DNA from 3 places in the Acinetobacter sp. DL27 genome. Region 2 is predicted to be linked to each of the others. Evidence: predicted binding sites of a transcription regulator. Region 2 holds the regulator's gene; each other region holds the start of a gene.

Region 1 (4,217 bases), 970 kb from region 2:
GCTGTGGGAGGCTTTGACAGCCTGCCACAGTCACGATGGTTGCTAAGATACTGAAATGTTTAAACCACATCAAAATTTAAATCCGTCCTATTTATTCAGGTTGATAGCTACCACTCGAAATGACTTGCGTCTCATCTTCTAAGTTTCGCTGCATGTTCGATTCACTTTCACGAATATAGTTGTCTATGCTGTCGCCTTGTTCAGGTGTAGCTTGGTAACCATCTGTTTCAGGATTGTAAGTGGGTTCAACTTGATAATGCGGTAAGCCACATGTGGTTGCTTTGCGTGGTACGGTGTTTCGCAAGAGGGGAATATACATTGCACCCTCACAACCTTGAGCGGCAAGATAACCCGTGCCACGATCAATCCAATGCCATTGCACATCATCCGGTTGGCGTAAGTTGACTGGTTTTTGACGCAGTTGGCTCATTACATTGGTCCACACTGGCAACGCACCTGAAGAACCGGTTAAGCCAGTTTGTTTGTTGTCATCTAAACCTAGCCAAACCACAGAAACATAGTTGCCCGAGTAACCTGCAAACCATGAGTCTCGGGTGTCATTGGTGGTTCCAGATTTGCCTGCAAGCTTAAGCGAGTTCGGTAGAGTGTTATACGCTGAACGACCTGTACCTGAAGTCATCACTTGTTGTAGACCATAATTCAGGACATAGGCAGAAGCAGGGTCAATGGTTTGTTGGACATTTAAACCGTAACGGGTCAGCAAGCGACCATTTTGATCGACAACAGTACGAATAGATTTAGTCGGATACTTAAAACCGCCTGTGGAAAAGTTGCCATAAATGCTGAGCATTTCCATCGGAGACATGTCTACCGCACCCAAGAAAATGGATGGATAGGTTGGAATATTACTGGTCACACCAAAACGTTTTAGGTGATTGCTAAACGTTGATAAACCAAACTCTTGACCAAGGCGAACAGCTGATAAGTTATATGAATTAGACAGTGCCTGTACCATCGGCACAACGCCATGTTCGCCACCGCTATAGTTCTTAGGTGTCCATGCTTTACCATTGGCTTGAATACTAATACTACTGTCTTCAATTGGGCTAGCCCAGTTGTAACGTCCCGACTGAATCGCACTGAGGTAAATCACAGGTTTAAGCAGTGAGCCGACCTGACGTTTGGCATCGAGTGCACGGTTAAAACCAGTAAAGTCTTGGGTTGAACCAACAGCTGCGACCAATTCACCATTTTCAGGGTGTGCAACCAACACCGCACCTTGTAGCTCTTTTAGACGGCTTGAGCCACGGCTTAAGCGACCAACAGTCGATTTAAAGGCATCTTGAATTTTGGTTTGGGCAATTGGATCGAGCGTTGTAAAGATGCGTAGACCTTGGTTGGTCAAATCACCTTCTTGGTATTCCGTACGTAACTGACGGCGTACAATGTCTAAGAAATCTGGGAAACGTGAAGGGCCGAGAGTCGGTTTGGCAATCACATTTAAAGGGCGGGCCGTTTCAGTTTCATATTGTTCTTGGGTGAGATAGCCCATGACCAACATGTTGTTTAAAACAATATTACGGCGCTTTTTCGCAGCTTCTGGGTTACGCCAAGGGTTATATAAGGTTGGACCTTGTACCAAACCTACCAAATAAGCTTGTTGCGCAATATTTAGCTCACGCAAAGGCATACCGAAGTAAAACTGCGAAGCCAAACCATAGCCATTAATAGAATAGTTGCCGTTTTGCCCGAGGTTCACTTCATTGAGATAGGCTTCTAAAATTTCATCTTTGTCATAGTGAAACTCGACCAATAAAGCCATAAATGCTTCATTGACTTTACGCTTAATGGTTTTTTCAGGGGTGAGATAGAAGTTTTTCACCAACTGTTGGGTCAGTGTTGAACCACCTTGACGTTTTCCACCCGTGACATTACTCACAATCGCACGTGCCGTACCACGAATTGAAACGCCGTGGTGACTATAGAAATTACGATCTTCTGTTGCAATTAAAGCTTCAATTAAGGGCTTAGGGACTTTGTCGAGTTTAATTAGGACACGGTCTTCATTATGCTGCGGATAAATCCCGCCAATCAGCATCGGCTCTAAACGTGCAATCCCTGTAGATGAGGGTTTAGTTGCACTGACTTCAGCCACTTGCTCATCCGCAAAGGTGACTTTAAGCACTTGTTCAGGCTCGACACTATCACCGAAGTCAAAGCCACGAGTGTGTACATATAGCTCATTGCCAGAACTGACAAAGTTCCCTGATTTGGTATAGTTTTCCGAGGATTTATAGCCCAAAAGTTTTAACTCTTGAGTGAAGTCAGCCTGACTGACAGGGGCATTGGTATACACTTCGAGTGGGCGTGCGAATACCTTCGCAGGAATGTCCCAGCGCTTGCCTTCAAACTTGTCACGTACAACGGAGTCGAGTCTTATTAAATAAATACTAAACACCAAGAATGCTGCAATGACTAAGATGCAGAAGATCAGTGCAATTAAACCTATGCCACGTTCTGACTTCATAAATACGAATAAGATCCTGAGAAATTGTGCTAATCATGCGAAGCTTTTCGCTAATTTGCAATAATTAAACTGTGAACAAACTGAAATATAGACAATTCCGCGTGTAGCAGCAGTCACTTTAGTTTTTGAATCAATTTAAATAAATAATGTTATGATAGGCGGGAATCGTAGCGGAGCGATGTTGCAGGTGCAAATTTCACATAAAACATTTCGAAACATAGGCTTAATTGGACGTCCAGATAAGTCTTCAGTTGTCGAAACCTTATGTCTTATTCATGATCATCTACTCAGCTTAGGGTTACATCCCGTTTTTGATGCGCAAACCGCTGAACTTGTTCCTTATAAAAACACACAAACGGTGAGTCGTGCACTTCTGGGTGAAGTGGTCGATTTGGTGATTGTGGTGGGGGGAGATGGCTCACTTCTGCATGCTGCACGTGCCTTGGTCAAATTCAATACCCCTGTAATGGGTGTAAACCGAGGCCGTTTGGGTTTTTTAACCGACATCAAGCCGACTGAAGTGATTTTTAAGCTCGATCAAGTCTTAAAAGGTGAGTTTCAGTTAGATCGTCGTTTCTTATTGGAAATGGAAATTCGCTCACAAGGTGAAACCATTTATGATGCGATTGCGCTAAACGATGTGGTACTACACTCGGGCAAATCGGTGCATATGATTGACTTCGAACTGAATATCGATGGTCAATACGTCTACCGTCAACACAGTGATGGTTTGATTGTATCGACGCCCACGGGTTCAACCGCTTATTCGTTGTCAGGTGGTGGCCCAATCGTGCATCCGGGGATGGATGCGATTGCTTTGGTACCGATGCATCCTCATACCTTGTCTTCACGCCCGATTGTGGTGGGTGGTCATAGTGAAATTAAGCTTCTGATTCGTGAAAACCGTGTCTTGCCGATGGTCAGTGCCGATGGTCAACACAGTGTTTCGCTCAATGTGGGTGACAGCTTACATATTCGTAAGCACCCCTTTAAACTGAATTTATTACATCCACCGGGTTATGATTTTTATATGTCATGCCGTACTAAACTCGGTTGGAACCAAGATTTTGACTCTTTTCAACAGGATTAAATCATGAATATTGAACAGATGCTTTCTATTTTAGATGCCGATATTGTTGAGCGTTTAAAAACAGCTGTAGAAATTGGTAAATGGCCGAATGGCGTTGCGTTGACTGCTGAACAACGTCAAACTTGTATGCAAGCCGTTATTGCTTGGGAGCATCAGAATACGCCTGAAAAAGAACGTACGGGTTATATCGATAAAGGGCACAAAGAGGAAGGTGAGGAGTGTGATTCTCATGTTCCTGAACCAGAATTTAAACCTATTCGCTTTATTTAATTGATTAAAAAGACGTTGAATCGCTTAGCAAGAGATGCTTGGTGATTCAACAACTCAATTTAAAAGAATAACCTTCAAACTTTTTCAATCCTTATGCTTATAAAATAATAAAGCTCACTCGACTCAGTTTATTCTTCATTACTGCAATTTCGATCAATGTATAGCTGAATACTTAATTTATTATCACACCTAAAACCATAGGAAATGAGGTTTTACAGATGTTTCCATGTGCTAGTGTTTTTAGAATTTAGCTATATTTGCTGAGACAGCAACTGATGCAAGAAAAATTGAATGTTTATTAGATGTTTCTGTGTTACCGAGTCAAAATTTTCAAAATCCCGTCACGCAATATACATCAATGAAAAATGA
Region 2 (4,217 bases):
TGCGTGGAGTGAATGGGGCAACCGCCTCGACAGTCCTATCATTACCGGAGAGATGCCGTCTTGAGCCTCACATCACGCTTAAAAAAACAAATTTTCATTCAAGCTCAACGTGTTGTACCCCAACATCAGTTATCACGTGTCGTGGGCAGAGTCGCAGCCAGCGAAAATCCGATTGTGAAAAATGCGGTAATCACTGCGTTTAAAGCACAGTATGGCATTGATATGTCGATTGCTGAGCAGAGCAATGCACTGAAATTCAAGTCCTTTAATGAGTTCTTTACTCGTGCATTAAAAGAGGGTGTACGTGATATTGATACCGATGCGACCAGCATTGTGTCACCTGCGGATGGTGCGATTTCACAGTTGGGTCCAATTGTGGAAGGTGATATTTTCCAAGCGAAAGGACAAAAATTCACCGTTGATAATTTAATTGCAGATCCGCAGTTGGCTGAACCGTTTAAAAATGGTCAGTTTGCAACGGTGTATTTATCGCCTAAAGATTATCACCGTGTGCATATGCCATTTGCAGGCACATTGACGGAAACCTTATATGTACCGGGTGAATTGTTCTCGGTCAATCAAACCACTGCTGAAAATATTCCAGGCTTGTTTGCACGAAATGAACGTATGGTCTGTTTATTTGATACAGAAATTGGCCGTATGGCCGTAGTTCTCGTTGGCGCCATGATTGTGGCGGGGATTGAAACGGTTGCAACAGGAAAAGTGAAGCCTACCGGCCGTTTAGAGCTAAATCAGCATGACTTGTTCTTGGACAAAGGTGCTGAACTCGGTCGTTTCTACCTAGGCTCAACCGCTGTGGTACTGTTTGAAAAAGACAAAATGACGTGGGATACTGCCTTTAAAGCCAACTCGACTGTGGTGATGGGTGAAGCGATGGGGCATACGTTTTAATCCTTTCAGCTCTCGGTCACCGTCCTTGTTAAACGGACGGTGAGAGACAAAAAAGCACCGATATCGGTGCTTTTTTCATGCTTTTGAAGAAAGGCTTATTCAGGATTATAGGTGCGTTCTTTGGGAAAAATCACTTTAAAAATAGAGCCTTGATTTTCTTTGGATTCAATTTCTAAATGTGCTTGGTGCTGCATTAACACGTGTTTCACAATTGCGAGTCCTAAGCCTGTGCCACCCGTTTGTCGACTACGTGCGCTGTCGACACGGTAGAAACGTTCGGTTAAACGGGGCAGGTGCTTAGGGTCAATGCCTATGCCAGTATCTTCCACGGTAAAATAAGCCTGTTCACCATTGTCATGCCAACCCATGGTCACCGTTCCGCCTTTCGGGGTGTATTTGATGGCATTGGTAATCAGGTTACTAAAAGCGCTGGCCAACTCCATATCTGAACCGATTAAGTCGCAGTGACTGTCGATGTCGAGATTGAGCGTATGCCCATAATCAATATTATAGGCATGTGCATCGTCATAAAGTTGGTTCATTAAGCTAGGCATATCAATGATTTGATTTTTAGCAATTTGCTTGTCATTTTCTAGGCGTGACAGTAATAGCAAATCATTCACCAAGGCATTCATGCGTTTGGCTTGTGCCTGCATTTGGTCAAAGGCCCGCTTCCAACGTGGGTTGAGGTCTTCTTGGTCGGTAAAGGTCTCAATATAACCACTGAGTACTGTGAGTGGTGTGCGTAGTTCATGTGAAATGTTATCGACAAAGTCTTTACGCATTTGTTCGAGATTGTGCATGCGGGTCACGTCATAGGCGACTAGTAAGCGACTTTCACCACCAAATCGAGTCATTTTGACTTGAACATAATGTTCATCAAAACTGGATGACTTCATTTTTAAGCCATCTGGTGCAGCATCAATATTATTGTAATAATCCACAAAACTCGGTTGGCGTAATAAAGTCAAAATATTACGGCCACGGTCATTTTGTTCGATGCCTAATAACCGTTCTGCAGCAGGGTTCCACCATTCAATTTGTTGCATGTCATCGATCAGCACCACTGCTTCTTGCAAAGCGACCAAGGATGACTGCGCCCGATCAATCAACCCGACCATTTCCGCTTGTACAATACGTTCTTGGCGCTGTGCACGATAGACATTGAACAATAATGCCCCCCAAATGCCCCCAAGGTTGGGTGGAACTTCGTAGGGACGATTGGAAATCCAGTCATTGACTAAATACAAAGAGCGCATTTGCAGAATAAAAAAAACGGCAAAAGCAAAGGAAATACACGTCCAAAAATAACCGACGCCAAAGCCAATCAAGCTTGCAATCAGCAAGAAAAAGGCAAGGAGACGTAAGTCCTGTTTGGCAAAGCCCCATAAACTGCTGTATCGCGTTTTTTTATGCTCGCGTGCAAGTTCAGGGACCGGGTAGGGTTCATACATAAAACAAAATTAACCTAGGGCGATATCCGCACGTGTAGAGAATCGATAGCCTGTACCCCGAACTGTTTGCACAAAGCGATCTGCCGCATAAGGCTCAAGCACTTTACGTAAGCGGCGAATATGCACGTCGATGGTACGGTCTTCAATATACACGTTTCCGCCCCAGACTTGGTCAAGAAGTTGTGCACGGGTGTAGGCACGCTCAGGATGAGTCATGAAGAAGGCCAATAAACGATACTCGGTTGGCCCCATGTCGAGGAAATTATTGCCAAAGCTGACCCGTTGGCTGACAGGGTCTAAGATTAAGCCATTGGCATCAATCGATTTTTCACCACTGAGCGCGTTAGCGCGGCGTAAAACCGCTTTAATACGTGAAACCAATTCGCGGGTCGAAAACGGTTTAGTCATGTAGTCATCTGCACCAGCATCTAGACCTTGCACTTTATGGTCTTCTTCGCCACGTGCCGTGAGCATAATCACTGGAATTTCAGAGAGATTTTCATCGCGCTTGAGACGACGACATAAGTCTACGCCACTGACGCCACCAGGCATCATCCAGTCGAGCAAGATCAAAGCAGGGCGCTGATCCACAATCATTTGGTGGGCTTGTTTTGCATCTTCGGCTTGTAAGCATTGAAAGCCTGCCATATCCAACGAGGTGTGAATCATTTCTCGAATGGGAAGTTCATCATCGACGATTAAAATGTAGTCATCTTTCACAACGCAATATCCTATTGTAGGTAACGGCAGGCCGTTTTAATTTTATGACAGGCTTATTACAAAGATTAATTATGACAGTATCATTGCAAAAAACAGACGATTGATGAAATTTGCAAAAAAATGTGACAAAAAATCGTCATATTGGGATTCAAAATTAATGGAAGTTTAATCTAAATTGCATTCGGAAATGCCGATTGCATCCAAATGAAAAGTCTTAGACATCCAATTTTGCCCGTGTATTCGGGTCTGAAAAGGTTTCTAGGAGTGAAATAAACACAATACGGCTGGAGGATAAAACTTCTTCAAAGGATTGTTTAAACCCACTAACCACCCAACGGATCGCAATTTGTGTGACATAGCCATTGAGACCTGTGGCGACCAGCGAAATTTCTCGTTCGGACCGGTTAATTTGCGGCATCATTAGCATCACAAAGGCTTGAATCATTCGGTCAAAACGGGTCATGGTTTCATGAATGGTGGCTTGGTTATGTAATTCTTGGACCAACATTGCATCGATATAAATAATACGCGCCATGCGGGGGTTGTCTTTTAAGGTAGTGAGCAGGGCACGCAGTCCTGCATCAATCATTTTGTATGGATCTGAAGAGGCTTGCATGATGGCTTGCATGACATTGTGCTGTAACTCATCGATCAGCTTTAAAAAAATGGTTTGAAACAGCTGCTCACTTTTTTTAAACGACTCATAAAAATAACGTTCGGTAAGTTTGGCTTCATTACAAATATCTTTCACCGTCACGGCAAAAAAGCCGTGAGTACCGTAGGCTTCAATTCCTGCTTCAATGAGTTTTTCACGACGCAGCTGTTTACGTTCAGAAAGCGATAAGCCCTTGAATTGTCTTTCTTTGGTTTTATTATTATCGCTGTTTTTTTGTACTGGTTCAGATGCCGTCATCAGATTTCATCGCCCTATTTGAAAGCCAAGGTTTTGCATAGTTTAGCAATAAACCACGACTCTACCTATGCGTAGGCTTTAATCTCTATGTGGTTTTCATGGACTTGACACTTTTGGCTATTAAATTTATGACAATTGATATTGTCAATTATAAAAAAAGCATCTACAGTCAATGTACAAAGATAAAGGACAACCACAATCTCATGAAGAATTTTAAA
Region 3 (4,217 bases), 1.2 Mb from region 2:
CTTCGATAAAATCGACGCCATAGTTATTATGTTCTTCAATCCCTGTTGCCACGGCAAACACGTTCGGGTCAAAAATAATATCTTCCGCAGGGAAGCCAACATCATTGACTAAAACATCATAAGAACGCTTACAGATTTCACGCTTGCGTTCTGCGGTATCTGCTTGACCAGTTTCATCGAAGGCCATGACAATAATCGCAGCACCATACTGGCGACATAAACGTGCTTTTTCGACAAACTCGTCATAACCTTCTTTTAAGGAAATCGAGTTCACGACAGGTTTACCTTGTACACATTTTAAGCCTGCTTCAATGATTTCCCATTTTGATGAGTCAATCATGATTGGTACACGAGAGATATCAGGCTCAGATGCCACCAGATTGAGAAAATGTACCATCGCATTTTGCGAATCGAGCATGCCTTCATCCATGTTGATGTCGATGATCTGTGCACCAGCAACGACTTGTTGCTGTGCAACCTCTAGGGCTTCAGCAAATTTTTCTTCACGGATTAAGCGTAGGAACTTTTTTGAACCTGTAACGTTGGTACGTTCACCGACGTTAACGAATAATGAATCATCATAGATGTTAAATGGTTCTAAACCACTGAGACGACATGCAGGTCTGGTTTCAGGAATCTGACGTGGCTGAATGTCTTTCACTGCATTGTAGATTGCACGGATATGATCAGGCGTTGTACCACAGCAACCACCTGTAATATTGATCAAACCACTTTCTGCAAATTCTTTAATGAAGGCTGCGGTTTGCTCTGGGGTTTCATCATATTCACCAAAGGCATTTGGTAAACCTGCGTTTGGATGGGCAGAAACAAAGGTATCTGCAACATCAGCAATGGTTTTAACGTGTGGACGCATGGCATCTGCACCCAAGGCACAGTTAAAACCAATTGAGAGTAAGTCACCATGACGCACCGAGTTCCAGAACGCTTCTGCGGTTTGACCTGTAAGAGTACGACCAGATGCATCGGTAATGGTACCTGAAATCATCAACGGCAGTTCATGACCAAGTTGTTTGAATACTTCTTTCACCGCAAAGATCGCGGCTTTACAGTTCAAGGTATCAAACACGGTTTCAATCAAGATGATGTCGGCACCACCTTCGATCAAGGCATGCGTTGCTTCGATATAGTTTTCTTTCAGTTCATCAAAGGTAATGTTACGGAACGCTGGGTCATTTACATTTGGTGAAATTGAACAAGTACGGGAGGTTGGACCAAGTACGCCTGCAACAAAACGAGGTTTGTCTGGAGTCGAATACTTTTCACAAGCTGCTTTAGCTAAACGTGCTGCTTCACGGTTAATCTCTGGAACCAAATCTTCCATGTGGTAATCCGACATTGAAACACGTGTGCCGTTAAAGCTGTTGGTTTCAATAATGTCTGCACCTGCATCGAGGTAAGCTTCATGAATGCCTTGAATAATTTGCGGCTGAGTCAGTACCAAAAGGTCATTATTGCCTTTGAGGTCAGAAGCCCAATCTACAAAGCGTTCACCACGATAATCTCCTTCTTCGAGCTTGTGGCGCTGAATCATGGTACCCATTGCACCATCGATAATAAGGATGCGCTCGGCAAGAAGTGCTTTTAAGGTGGCAAGTGTAGACATTCAAAACTCACAAACAGGTTTTCAAAACGTGCAATATTTTAGCAGAAAAGCAGGTTGATTGATGCCTAATTCAAGTGGTATTGGCTATATGGCAAATAAAAAAGGCTGATTTAGCTTTAGTTTTCACGAAAGTGAAATATAGACCCGCTATGTTTATAGATCAGAATAAATAGAGATGAAAAATATTGATTGGAGCAGATTGTTACAGACAGCATAGTCAAATGTAAGAAAATAATTCAGCGTAATCCGCACCGAAAAGTTAAATTTTGAGCCAGTACATTGCGTTCAAGGCTTATAAGCGATTTACTGCTGATCTAAAATAAGCCAATTATGAAAAAATTGGCTTCATGTGACACGCATTTGTCATATAATTGTCACAATTAAATTGAACAATAGGGGATATTGATATCCTCTTTAGCCGTCTGCATGAATTCTAATATTCCTCCCGTCCAAGATCAGGTGCACGTGACACAGGTCAAGTCGACGAATGTGCACGTACCTACACCGAAATTTTTTATGCCGGTGTTTTTAACGGTCATTATTTCAACGCTAATTTATATTGGCTTTCAGCTTTCTGCTGACTTATCGCATGTTCCTGCACTGAATCTTTACTCTTTAATCCTTTTAGCAACGGCATTGTTCATTGCTTTGGGTTTTGAGTTTGTAAATGGCTTTCACGATACTGCCAATGCGGTTGCAACGGTCATTTATACCAATGCACTGTCTGCACCTGTTGCGGTGATGTGGGCAGGTTTCTGTAACTTTCTTGGGGTTATGGTCGCAAGTGGTGCAGTGGCTTACGGTATTATTGCGTTGCTGCCCGTTGAATTGATTATGAATGTCAGCTCAGGCGCAGGTTTTGCCATGGTGTTTGCCATGTTGATTGCTGCGATTTTGTGGAACTTGGGCACATGGTTCTTGGGTATTCCAGCATCGAGTTCACATACTTTGATTGGTTCAATCTTGGGTGTGGGCATTATGAACTACCTGATGCATTCAGGCAGTGGTGCTTCGGGTGTAGATATGGATCAGGTGATTAAAGTCGGTAAAGCTTTACTGTTTTCACCCATGATCGGTTTTGCTTTTGCAGCAGTGTTGTTCTTATTGGTGAAAAAAATCTTTAAGAAACAACTGGAACTGTTCCAACCACCTGAAGGCAACAAACCACCACCGCCACTGATTCGTGCCATTTTGATTTTTACCTGTACAGGTGTGAGTTTTGCACACGGCTCAAATGATGGTCAAAAAGGTATGGGTCTAATCATGCTGATTTTGATTGGTATCGTGCCTTTGGCTTATTCTTTAAATAAGAATTTAGATTCACAGCACATTCAGTCATTTGCTCAACTTTCAGATCAAACTGCGGCTGTGATTTATCCGAATCATAACGATATTGCAGATGAAAAAGCCCGTACGGTGATCACGCAATATATTCAAACTAAAGAAATGACCCCAGAAGTTGTACCTGCTTTAGCCAGTTTGACAGATCATTTGGGTGAGCGTGTCGGCCATTATGGAGATCTTAAAGATATTCCTGAAGCTGAAGTTTCTGCACTACGTAATGACATGTACTTAAGCACGACAGCATTCAAACGTTTGGATAAAGCGGATCAATTGCCAGCGATGTCGGAAGCGGGCAAAAAGACAGTAAAAGAATATCGTAGTAACCTTGATTCATTCTTGCAGTACATCCCAACATGGGTGAAAGTGGCTGTGGCATTGGCTTTAGGTCTAGGTACGATGGTCGGTTGGAAGCGTATTGTCGTGACTGTAGGTGAGCGTATTGGTAAAAACCATATGACTTATGGTCAAGGCATGTCAGCAGAATTGGTGGCGATGACTACGATTGCAGCCGCTGATGGCTTTGGTATGCCAGTATCGACCACACACGTCTTGAACTCTGCGGTAGCAGGGACTATGGTGGCAAACAAGTCAGGTCTGAACTTTGCAACAGTAAGAACCATTCTTTCGGCTTGGATCTTTACCTTGCCAGCAACGATCTGTTTATCAGGTGGTTTGTTTTGGTTGTTCCTACAGTTTGTTTAATCTGATTGGTGAAAACCAATGATAAAAAAACGCTACCCAAGGTAGCGTTTTTTTAGCTCTGTATTTTATTGAAGCGGGTATTCAAGGTCTTACTTTTTCAGTAAAGCAAATACTTTGTTGAGTGGTAGCTTGTCTGCGGCAAAACCGTAAAGCGCAGCAAACGGCAGTGCGGTACGTGCCAAATAAGCTACACGCCATAAGCCACCGTGATTGGCGCCGTGCATCATCAGCTCTAAAGGATGTTCAAGTTTGTTTTCTGGATTGGCTACAGACTTAGAATTACGCAGGTCATGGATCCATAAGGCTGCCATAATGGCATTGGTGGTTGCGGGCTTAAAGGCTTCAACATCAAACAAACTCGCCCCATTAAATGCTGCTTTGAGCAGTGGGTTTTTGGTGACAGAATGCGTGGTGGTTGATGGCGCAATATTAATGCTGACACGCTGACCTTCTGATCGAGCAAGCGTTGCACGCCACTGTTGAATACGTTTAGCCAACGCATAGTTCGGCCCTTGTTCAATCACTAAACAGTCGGTGATGCCATAAG

The links. Region 2 encodes PhoB, which activates phosphate uptake and scavenging genes when phosphate is short. Its sites were predicted from a motif close to TGTCATNAANCTGTCATAA; they were not measured.
Region 1: AC0KVP_RS05195 (NAD(+) kinase) is a predicted target of PhoB. The motif match lies at 2,559-2,577, and genes of this name have one in related genera.
Region 3: AC0KVP_RS11620 (inorganic phosphate transporter) is a predicted target of PhoB. The motif match lies at 1,986-2,004, and genes of this name have one in related genera.

The regions. Positions count from the first base shown of each region.
Region 1 covers NZ_CM147947.1:1,075,082-1,079,298, forward strand. The annotation lists gene AC0KVP_RS05185 (tetratricopeptide repeat protein) at 1-70, opposite strand, end outside; gene mrcB (penicillin-binding protein 1B) at 92-2,488, opposite strand; gene AC0KVP_RS05195 (NAD(+) kinase) at 2,640-3,578, shown strand; gene AC0KVP_RS05200 (YeaC family protein) at 3,582-3,848, shown strand; gene AC0KVP_RS05205 (hypothetical protein) at 4,102-4,217, shown strand, end outside.
Region 2 covers NZ_CM147947.1:104,759-108,975, forward strand. The annotation lists gene AC0KVP_RS00430 (sulfurtransferase) at 1-64, shown strand, start outside; gene asd (archaetidylserine decarboxylase) at 61-912, shown strand; gene phoR (phosphate regulon sensor histidine kinase PhoR) at 1,008-2,366, opposite strand; gene phoB (phosphate regulon transcriptional regulator PhoB) at 2,376-3,086, opposite strand; gene AC0KVP_RS00450 (TetR/AcrR family transcriptional regulator) at 3,301-3,999, opposite strand; gene AC0KVP_RS00455 (SDR family NAD(P)-dependent oxidoreductase) at 4,203-4,217, shown strand, end outside.
Region 3 covers NZ_CM147947.1:2,395,714-2,399,930, reverse strand. The annotation lists gene metH (methionine synthase) at 1-1,624, opposite strand, end outside; gene AC0KVP_RS11620 (inorganic phosphate transporter) at 2,051-3,670, shown strand; gene AC0KVP_RS11615 (hypothetical protein) at 3,760-4,217, opposite strand, start outside.